DNA from 3 places in the Vibrio chaetopteri genome. Region 1 is predicted to be linked to each of the others. Evidence: riboswitches for the same ligand, from Rfam matches in the RefSeq annotation. Region 1 holds a riboswitch; each other region holds the start of a gene.
The links. Region 1 has a riboswitch for thiamine pyrophosphate ahead of thiD (bifunctional hydroxymethylpyrimidine kinase/phosphomethylpyrimidine kinase). Riboswitches for the same ligand answer to the same signal wherever they lie in the genome.
Positions count from the first base shown of each region.

Region 1 (3,277 bases):
ACCCTGCTTTGAGGCTTGTTTGTGGCTTCGATTAGCAATATCAGCGAGTGGCGTCATTTTAAGCCTCCCGATGTTGATTCTGTATGCGTTTTCGCTAGGTGTTCGAGTATGGACTGCTGAATCTTGGCAAACTCACCATCAATACATCGAGGGATGGCTTGTTTCGGAGGGATAATGCTATGCAGTCTGGCCGGTGCGCCGTTCATCACCAATATTTGCTCGCCTAACCGCAGCGCTTCTTGCGGATCGTGGGTGATAAGTAAAACGGTTTTGTCTTTGAGTAGAGTCGCGGCAAGCTGTTGCAACTTATGGCGTGTCACTGCATCAAGCGCGGAAAAAGGTTCATCCATCAATACCACGGGTTTGTCTTGCATTAGAGTACGAGCCAATGCAACACGCTGGCGCTGACCTCCGGATAACTCCGCAGGCCTTGCTGCTGCTTTCTTTGCAAGACCCACTTGCTCAAGCAGTAATAGCGCCTTTTGGCGTGTCACGTCATCGACTTTTTTGCCATTGAGCCTAGAGGCAAGGCACACATTATCGATCACGCTGAGCCAAGGCAACAGGAGATCTTGCTGCGCCATATAGGCGACTTGCCCAGAAAGTTCGGTCAAATTGGGTGTAAACACTGAGGCACGAAAATCGACTTTCTCGCTCAGTATTCCAGCTAAGTAGCGCAGTAGTGTCGATTTCCCGCAACCACTTGGACCGAGTATAGCGGTCCAAGTGGCGGCACTAAACTCAACGTTGAGTTCAGAGAATATCGGCGTTTCATCCCCTATATAGGTTAGGGTCGCGCCCAGTATGCGAATAGGCGTCATCGCATTAAGCGTCTTTATTCAGCGCGTAAAAGTGGTGAACGGGGCCGTGACCTTTACCAATGTCGAGTTCATCAGCGTGCGTTATCGCTTGAGTAATATAGGCCTTACCATGCTTAACGGCTTCGCTAAGCCCATGACCTTGAGCAAGAAAAGACGCGATAGCTGAGCTTAATGTGCAGCCAGTACCGTGGGTATTTTTAGTGGCAATTCGCTTGGTCTCGAAATGCTCAACATTCTCCGCAGTGATAAGTAGATCGTTGCTACTTTGCTCCGATTCTAAGTGTCCACCTTTAAGCAAGATGGCTGGTGTCTCTAAGTTACGCAAGGAATCTATCAATGCTTCCATTTGTTGCTGTGATTGAGGGACGTCAGTGCCCAGTAGAGCGGCGCCTTCCGGGAGGTTTGGCGTGATAACGGTCGCTAGCGGCAGTAGCTCCGACTTTAATGCATCAATGGCAGAACTCTCGAGTAGCAAATCGCCGCTGGTCGCGACCATAACTGGGTCTAGAACCACAAACTTAGGCTGGTACTCGCGAAGCTTTTCTGCCACGGCACCGATAATATTGGTGTCAGCAAGCATGCCGATTTTGACTGCGACAACATTGAGATCGGTGAACACGGCGTCAAGTTGCGCTTTTACAAATTCAGGGTCGATACCCAAAATACCAGTCACGCCTTGTGTATTTTGTGCCGTAAGCGCGGTAATAACAGAGCAAGCGTAAGCGCCCGTCGCTGAAATAGCTTTGATGTCTGCTTGAATGCCTGCGCCGCCGCCGGAATCGGAACCTGCGATGGTTAAGACAATTGGAGTGTTTTGAGATGTTGTCGCCATAAATGCTCCTTACTTGCGAAAGAGATCCATAGCGATTTGAAAGACACTGGTTGTAGCATCTTTGCTTTCTATAGTTCCCTACGCCAGTACTAACTGAATCAGGTTCAACGGGTCTCACCACATGGTGATCTCAGCAAAAATGCCCCCCGACTAATAAGGATGTCATTGTCATATAAGCGCAGCGATTTTTCCAGTCTTAACGAATAACAGCGCATTATTTGTGTCTCAGAACAACTTTCATTGCCTGGATGAATGCATGTGCCTGGTTGGATGTCTCTGTTGAATCTCTTTAGTGTTAATCACTTATGTGATGATCGAATTAAGAGAAAAATTCTGGGTACAGGATTGGATACTGAATGAAACTGCGTGAGACGAGTCAGTTAATTTTGAGTGGTGACTCGAAGTGAAATTTATTTTTGCGCAAAAAATAAACGCACCCGCCTATTAATAAATACCGATGTTCACACTTTGTTAACGTGTGTGAGCAGAGATACTTTTCGTCTTTCAAGGAAAGAGAATGACAATGAAAAAATTATTATTAGGCTTATCTGCTGTTGCGTTGGCAGTAAGTCAAGGCGCTGTTGCTGCTCCTGCAACACCGTCTATCGACGTCTATGGCTCAAACAATCTTCAGTTTTCTAAAATCCAGCTCGCGATGGAAACCACCTCTGGTTATAACCAGATGGTGCAGTACAAAGATGCCGCAGACATTAGCATCCAGTTCAACCAATGGAGTGGAACAACTGGCGATACATACAATATATATTTCGATGGTGTGCAAGTCGCGACCGGTTCTATCTCGGGCAGTCAAACACTGGCTAAGTTTAACTATGCACAAGGTGGTCGCTATCAAGTCGAGGTTGAAGCGTGTGATGCGACGGGTTGTTCACGCAGTGCACCTGCTGAACTTATTGTCGCGGATACAGATGGCGCACATCTACCACCGCTGACAATGAATGTGGATCCGAACAACAAAACGTTCAATACCGATCCAAATACCGTAGTCGGTACTTACTTTGTAGAGTGGGGCATCTATGGACGCAAGTTCACAGTCGACAATATCCCAGTCGATAACCTCACGCATATTATTTATGGCTTCATTCCAATTTGTGGGTCAAACGAATCGGTGAAATCCGTTGGTGGTAATAGCTTTAATGCACTAAAAACCGCTTGTCAGGGAATGCCTGATTACGAAGTCGTGATTCATGACCCTTGGGCTGCATACCAAAAAAGTTTCCCACAGGCAGGACATGAGTACAGCTCTCCAATTAAGGGGAACTATGCCATGATGATGGCGCTTAAACAGCGCAACCCGGATCTAAAAATCCTTCCTTCTATCGGTGGCTGGACCCTTTCTGACCCTTTCTACAGCTTTACTGATAAGGCCAATCGTGATGTCTTCGTTGCATCGGTGAAGCGCTTCCTACAAACGTGGAAGTTTTATGATGGTGTCGACATTGATTGGGAATACCCAGGTGGTCAAGGTGCCGCACCTGATCTTGGCGATCCATTGCGTGATGGCGATGCTTATGCAGCTTTGATGCAAGAGCTACGTATGATGCTTGACGAGTTGTCAGCGGAAACTGGGCGTACTTATGAACTGACATCGGCAGTGGGTGTGGGC
Region 1 is NZ_CP115920.1:873,099-876,375, forward strand. Features, by position in the region: gene PG915_RS03935 (ABC transporter ATP-binding protein) at 54-821, opposite strand; gene thiD (bifunctional hydroxymethylpyrimidine kinase/phosphomethylpyrimidine kinase) at 826-1,653, opposite strand; TPP riboswitch at 1,712-1,812, opposite strand; gene PG915_RS03945 (glycosyl hydrolase family 18 protein) at 2,177-3,277, shown strand, end outside.

Region 2 (3,277 bases), 650 kb from region 1:
GAGAACGCATTAACAGCTTTCCGGATTTATTGTTTTCAGATTTTCAGAAAATCTGAAGGCAAAACAGAATTTGCTTGGCGACCATAGCATTGTGGACCCACCTGATTTCCATGCCGAACTCAGAAGTGAAACGCAATAGCGCCGATGGTAGTGTGGGGTTTCCCCATGTGAGAGTAGGACATCGCCAGGCTTTGAATTTTGGACACTTGCAATAGCAAGTATGCCACTGCGGAGTGGTAGTTCAGTTGGTTAGAATACCGGCCTGTCACGCCGGGGGTCGCGGGTTCGAGTCCCGTCCACTCCGCCACTTATTAGAAAACCCGATGCGAAAGCGTCGGGTTTTTTATTATCTAAAACTTAGGTAACTTCCTTTTCAAGGAAGTCGAGTCCCGGTTGGATGCAACCCCAGCCACTCCGCCACTTATTAAGAAGCCTCGTCTAACGACGAGGCTTTTTGCTATCTGCAATATACTTCTTCTCAGTCTAGCTTTTCCATTCGTGAGCTTAGGTTTTTTAGCTCCAATCTTCTTTTCGTTTTAATTCGCGAACTAATTGTTGATTACAGTCTAAAAAGTGACGCATGTAACTTTTTAAATTTACTCGACAGCCAGATAGATTATCCGTTGGATTTTGTGGTTAAAAATGTGATGTTGGGTCGAATTTATTCGTTGTTGGTATATTATTACCTTTTCAATTCATAGTTTGGGATTAGGTGATGGGGCAGTTTTCAGTTTTAGGTTTTATTGCATTGGGCGGTGCTGTCGGGGCTTGTTCGAGATATTTGATATCAGAGCTTTGTGTTGCACTTTTCGGTCGTGGTTTTCCTTACGGTACGTTAACCGTCAATGTGGTTGGCTCGTTTATTATGGGGCTATTGATTGCAGCATTCGAAGCTGAAATTTTTGCGCCTGATCCATGGCGTCAAATCATTGGTCTTGGCTTCTTAGGTGCACTTACGACATTCTCTACGTTTTCTATGGATAACGTACTCCTGATGCAGCAGGGGGCGTTTCTGAAGATGGGACTAAATATATTGCTCAATGTTGTTTTGAGTATCTCAGCTTGTTGGATTGGTTTTCAGATGCTGACCAAAAGTTAAACGAAAAACTTCCATGTCCTGTTGATGTATTAAAACTAATTCCTTTATAATCGAGTCAATACTTGTCGGAGTGCCCATAGGGCTGAGACCGTTAATTCGGGATCCGTTGAACCTGATCTGGTTAGTACCAGCGAAGGGAACAAGAGAATAGAACTAGCATCATATTCTATTTATCAAATAGCGCACGCTATTGTGGTTGATACCTCTTGTATTCACACATCCGTCAAGCATTTATCTTTTATAACTATATGATATATAAGGAAATGCTATGTCGACACGCAAGCAAAATAGGCTGGAAGCAAAAAACTTTATCGATACATTATCGGTAACGCCTTACCCCAATTCTCAAAAGACATATATCCAAGGTAGCCGAAGCGATCTGCAAGTACCAATGCGTACAATCTCTCTTGCAGACAGCTTAATCGGTGGTAACCAAGACAATCCAATCCATGAGCCTAACGAGCCCATCAACGTGTATGACACGTCTGGTGTCTATACCGACCCAGAGTACTCTATCGATTTGTACTCAGGTTTACCAAAGCTAAGAGAAGCCTGGATTGATGAACGCGCTGATACCGAAGTATTGTCAGGCGTCAGTTCAGAATTTGCTAAGCAAAGACTTGAAGATGACACGCTTGATGAGCTTAGATACGGGCTATTACCTCGTATCAGGCGTGGTGCTGAAGGCGCTTGCGTCACGCAGCTTCACTACGCACGCCAAGGTATTATTACCCCTGAGATGGAATACATCGCGATTCGAGAGAACATGGGACGTCAAAAGCTCAAAGACGAAGTGCTCACTCAGCAGCATCCAGGTCAGCACTTTGGGGCGAACTTACCTAAAGAAATCACACCCGAATTCGTGCGTAAGGAAGTCGCTGAGGGTAGAGCTATCATCCCTTCAAATATCAATCACCCAGAATCTGAGCCGATGATCATTGGCCGCAACTTCCTCGTTAAGGTCAATGCTAATATAGGCAACTCATCGGTCACCTCTTCAATTGAAGAGGAAGTCGAGAAGCTTGTCTGGGGTACTCGATGGGGTGCCGATACAGTTATGGATCTGTCGACTGGACGAAATATCCACGAAACGCGCGAATGGATCTTACGTAATAGTCCAGTGCCGATCGGTACAGTACCTATGTATCAAGCATTAGAGAAGGTTAATGGAGTCGCCGAAAATCTGACTTGGGAAGTAATGCGAGATACATTAATTGAGCAAGCAGAGCAGGGTGTAGACTACTTTACTATTCATGCTGGCCTTCTACTTCATCACATCCCACTCACCGCCAAGCGCGTCACGGGTATCGTTAGCCGTGGTGGCTCTATCATAGCTAAGTGGTGTTTGGCACACCATGAAGAGAGTTTCTTATATACCAACTTTAGAGAGATCTGTGAAATCTGTGCACGTTATGACGTGGCCTTGTCCCTCGGTGATGGATTGCGTCCAGGCTCTATTGCCGATGCCAATGATGAAGCTCAATTTGCAGAGCTTAGAACCCTAGGCAAGCTAACCAAAATTGCCTGGGAATACGATGTTCAGGTCATCATCGAAGGTCCTGGTCACGTACCGATGCACATGATCAAAGAGAACATGGAAGAGCAGCTTGAGCACTGTCATGAGGCACCTTTCTATACGCTTGGGCTACTGACCACTGATATTGCACCTGGCTATGATCATATTACCTCTGGCACTGGTGCTGCAATGATTGGCTGGTACGGTTGTGCGATGCTGTGTTACGTGACGCCAAAAGAACACCTTGGCCTACCAAATAAAGAAGACGTTAAGACAGGGCTCATCACCTACAAGCTCGCTGCTCATGCAGCAGACTTAGCGAAGGGACACCCAGGGGCTCAAATTCGTGATAATGCACTTTCAAAGGCTCGCTTTGAATTTCGCTGGGAAGACCAGTTTAACCTCTCTCTAGATCCTGATACTGCGCGTCAGTTCCATGATGAAACACTTCCTCAGGAGTCTGGCAAGGTTGCCCATTTCTGCTCGATGTGCGGTCCAAAGTTCTGTTCGATGAAGATCTCACAAGAGGTACGAGAGTACGCTAAAGAAATACAACAAGGCGACAGTATTGCTATCACAATGCTTGATGACCCTTTAGAGGGGATGTGTCAAAAGTCTGAAGAGTTCAGAGCAACGGGTGCTGAGTTGTATCACCCAGCTGT
Region 2 is NZ_CP115920.1:220,280-223,556, forward strand. Features, by position in the region: rRNA gene rrf (5S ribosomal RNA) at 74-190, shown strand; tRNA gene PG915_RS01065 (tRNA-Asp) at 231-307, shown strand; gene crcB (fluoride efflux transporter CrcB) at 716-1,099, shown strand; TPP riboswitch at 1,156-1,255, shown strand; gene thiC (phosphomethylpyrimidine synthase ThiC) at 1,368-3,277, shown strand, end outside.
Region 2: another riboswitch for thiamine pyrophosphate. It lies ahead of thiC (phosphomethylpyrimidine synthase ThiC); the one in region 1 lies ahead of thiD (bifunctional hydroxymethylpyrimidine kinase/phosphomethylpyrimidine kinase).

Region 3 (3,277 bases), 1.1 Mb from region 1:
TGCCCATCACCCAACGGCAATTGAACTGACGTTAGATGGTCTGCGTAACAAGGTCGGCGATAAACGTATTCTCGCGGTGTTGGAGCCGCGCAGTGCGACTATGAAACGTGGTGTGCACAAAGAGACGCTTGCCCAATCACTCACTAAAGCCGACCAAGTGTTCTTGTTTCAGCCAGACAGTATTGAATGGTCGGTACAAGACATTGCCGATGCGTGCAGCCAGCCCGCTCAAGTTGACAGCGACATTGATGCGTTGGTGGCTAAGATTGCAGCGCAGGGTGAGCCTGGCGATCAGATCTTGGTGATGAGTAACGGTGGCTTTGGTGGTATTCATCAGAAATTATTGGAGGCGTTAGCCTAATGAAATCGGCAGACAAAGCCATTACCCTTGCGTTTACTGGTGCCTCTGGGGCGCCTTACGGTATGCGCCTGCTCGAGTGTTTACTTGCTCAAGATTACACCGTGTATCTATTGATTTCGTCGGCAGCACGCGTGGTGCTTGCCACCGAGCATGATATTAAGCTGCCAAGCGGCCCAGATGCTGCCCACAAAGCTCTGACAGAGCATTTAAACTGCAAGCCAGAAAAGCTGATTGTGTGTGGTAAAGAAGATTGGTTCTCGCCCGTGGCTTCTGGTTCAGCTGCGCCGAAGCAGATGATAGTTTGTCCTTGTTCGGCGGGTAGCGTAGCAGCGATTGCTCACGGCATGTCAGATAACCTAATAGAGCGTGCCGCTGATGTAGTGATCAAAGAGAAAGGGCAACTGCTGTTGGTGGTGCGTGAAACGCCGTTCTCAACCATCCACCTTGAGAACATGCACAAGCTCTCCCAAATGGGGGTCACCATTATGCCTGCAGCGCCTGGCTTTTATCATCAGCCCAAATCTATTGAAGATTTGGTGGACTTTATCGTGGCTAGGGTGCTCGATCATATGGGGCTGGAACAAAATCTAGTGCCGCGTTGGGGCTACGATCAGCGATAGATCGACGTTAGCTAACGAATATTAAGGATAGATTTGGCGAATCTGTGACGAAAAGGTTACAATTCGCCCTCAAAGGTTGTAACTCACGGGGTGCACTAGCAGTGGTGCTGAGAGAAGGTCAAGCCTGATACCCGCGTACGTTAAGTAACAGCCCTGATCCAGATAATGCTGGCGTAGGGATGAGGCTCCTTTGCTATTAATCGGCTAAGTAGACACTCTAGCTCCAATTTATTGGATGCACTCCCACATCGCGCGTTTTCTCTGGGTCTCAAAACAATAACTAAGGACAGAACCAGTGAAAAACCACTCAATCAGCAAAATCGCGTTAGCGACAGCACTTTTTTTCAACTCCACTCATAGCATCGGCACAATCGCTGACCGTTTATACCTACAGCTCATTTGCATCCGATTGGGGGCCAGGCCCTGCGATTGAAAAAGCATTCGAAGCCCAATGTGGTTGCGATCTCAACTATGTAGCGCTTGATGATGGCGTGTCTATCCTCAACCGACTTCGCTTGGAAGGCAGCAGCACTCAAGCAGATGTCGTGCTTGGTCTTGATAACAACCTAATGAGCGAGGCGAAAAAATCGGGGCTGCTTGCTAACCACGGTGCTGATTTGTCATCGGTAGTATTGCCGAATGGTTGGAGTGATGAGGTATTCGTCCCATTTGATTACGGCTACTTTGCCTTTGTGTACAACAAAGAGAAGGTAAAGAACCCACCTAAAAGCCTTAAAGAGTTGGTTGAACAGCGTGATGACCTTAAAGTGATTTACCAAGACCCACGCACGTCGACACCAGGCCAAGGCTTACTGCTGTGGATGAAGTCTGTGTATGGGGATGATTCAAGCGCTGCATGGCAGCAACTGTCGAAGAAAACCGTCACTGTGACTAAGGGTTGGTCTGAAGCGTATTCGATGTTCTTAGAAGGGGAGTCGGATCTCGTGCTGTCTTACACGACATCTCCGGCTTACCACATTATTGCAGAGCAAGACCAACGTTTCGCAGCGGCTGATTTTGCAGAAGGTCACTACACTCAAATAGAAGTTGCTGCCAAGGTGGCAGGAAGCAGCAACCAGAAACTTGCCGATGAGTTTATGCAGTTTATTGTCTCTGATAGCTTTCAATCCAACATACCTACGGGTAACTGGATGTACCCAGTGGTGGATAGCAACTTACCCGCTGGGTTTGAGAGCCTAACCATTCCCGCCAAGGCGTTGTCTTTCTCTCCTGACGAAGTGGCGAATAATCGCAAGGCGTGGATCCTTGAATGGCAATCTGCGTTGATTAAGTAACGCTGTCTATTCGGCGGTACGTTATTCTTACTAGAGAATAACGTACCGTTGGAAATCTTGTTCTTCCCTAGAGGTCACTGTGATTCGAATTCCCAAAGCCGGCTTAGTGGTTGCGCTGCTCATTGGCCTATATGTCGTTGCGTCCTTGTGGACACTGCTTTCCTATTCTTCCATTGATGATATTAGTCTGCTGTTTAGAGATCCTTATTATCAGCACGTGGCCAAATTCAGTTTCTGGCAAGCTAGCCTCTCGACGCTGTTAAGTGTTGGACTTGCTGTCCCCGTGGCTCATGCGCTTTCGCGTCGCCATTTCTGGGGGCGAGAGTGGCTACTCAAGCTGTTTGCCACAACCTTGGTCATGCCTGTGCTTGTTGGCGTGTTTGGCATTGTGGCTATCTATGGTAACCAAGGAGTGATTGCCAAATGGTTCGCTGGTGGCTCAGCGCTTTTTTCCATCTATGGGCTCAATGGTATTTTGCTCGCTCACGTGTTCTTCAATCTGCCTTTTGCTACTCGGCTATTGTTGGTAACGATAGAGGGCGTGCCAGAGGAGCAGCGAAAGTTGGCACTTCATCTTGGCATGAACAGTTGGCAATGCTTTCGGTTAGTGGAATGGCCAAGGCTAAAGTCGCATCTTCCTCACGTTATTGGTTTGGTGTTTATGCTTTGCTTTACTAGCTTTGCAACTGTCATGGCACTTGGGGGCGGACCACAAGCGACCACCATCGAGCTGGCTATCTATCAAGCGATTAAGTTCGACTTTGATTTGCCCACTGGCGCGGTGCTAGCACTTTGGCAAATGGTAATCTGTGCCGTTTTGGTGATGTTTGTTGGACGATTTAGTAAACCCGTTTCCGGTAAGAGTAATTTTCACGCGACGTCTAGCTTGCAACCCAAAGATACGGTGTTTAAAAAGGGCTGGGATAGCATTTGGATCATGGCAACCCTAATGCTCGTGATACCTCCGATTCTGGCTATTTTGCTCAGTGGTTTGAACTCGA
Region 3 is NZ_CP115920.1:3,313,603-3,316,879, reverse strand. Features, by position in the region: gene mpl (UDP-N-acetylmuramate:L-alanyl-gamma-D-glutamyl-meso-diaminopimelate ligase) at 1-361, shown strand, start outside; gene PG915_RS15120 (flavin prenyltransferase UbiX) at 361-981, shown strand; TPP riboswitch at 1,058-1,178, shown strand; gene thiB (thiamine ABC transporter substrate binding subunit) at 1,338-2,276, shown strand; gene thiP (thiamine/thiamine pyrophosphate ABC transporter permease) at 2,356-3,277, shown strand, end outside.
Region 3: another riboswitch for thiamine pyrophosphate. It lies ahead of thiB (thiamine ABC transporter substrate binding subunit); the one in region 1 lies ahead of thiD (bifunctional hydroxymethylpyrimidine kinase/phosphomethylpyrimidine kinase).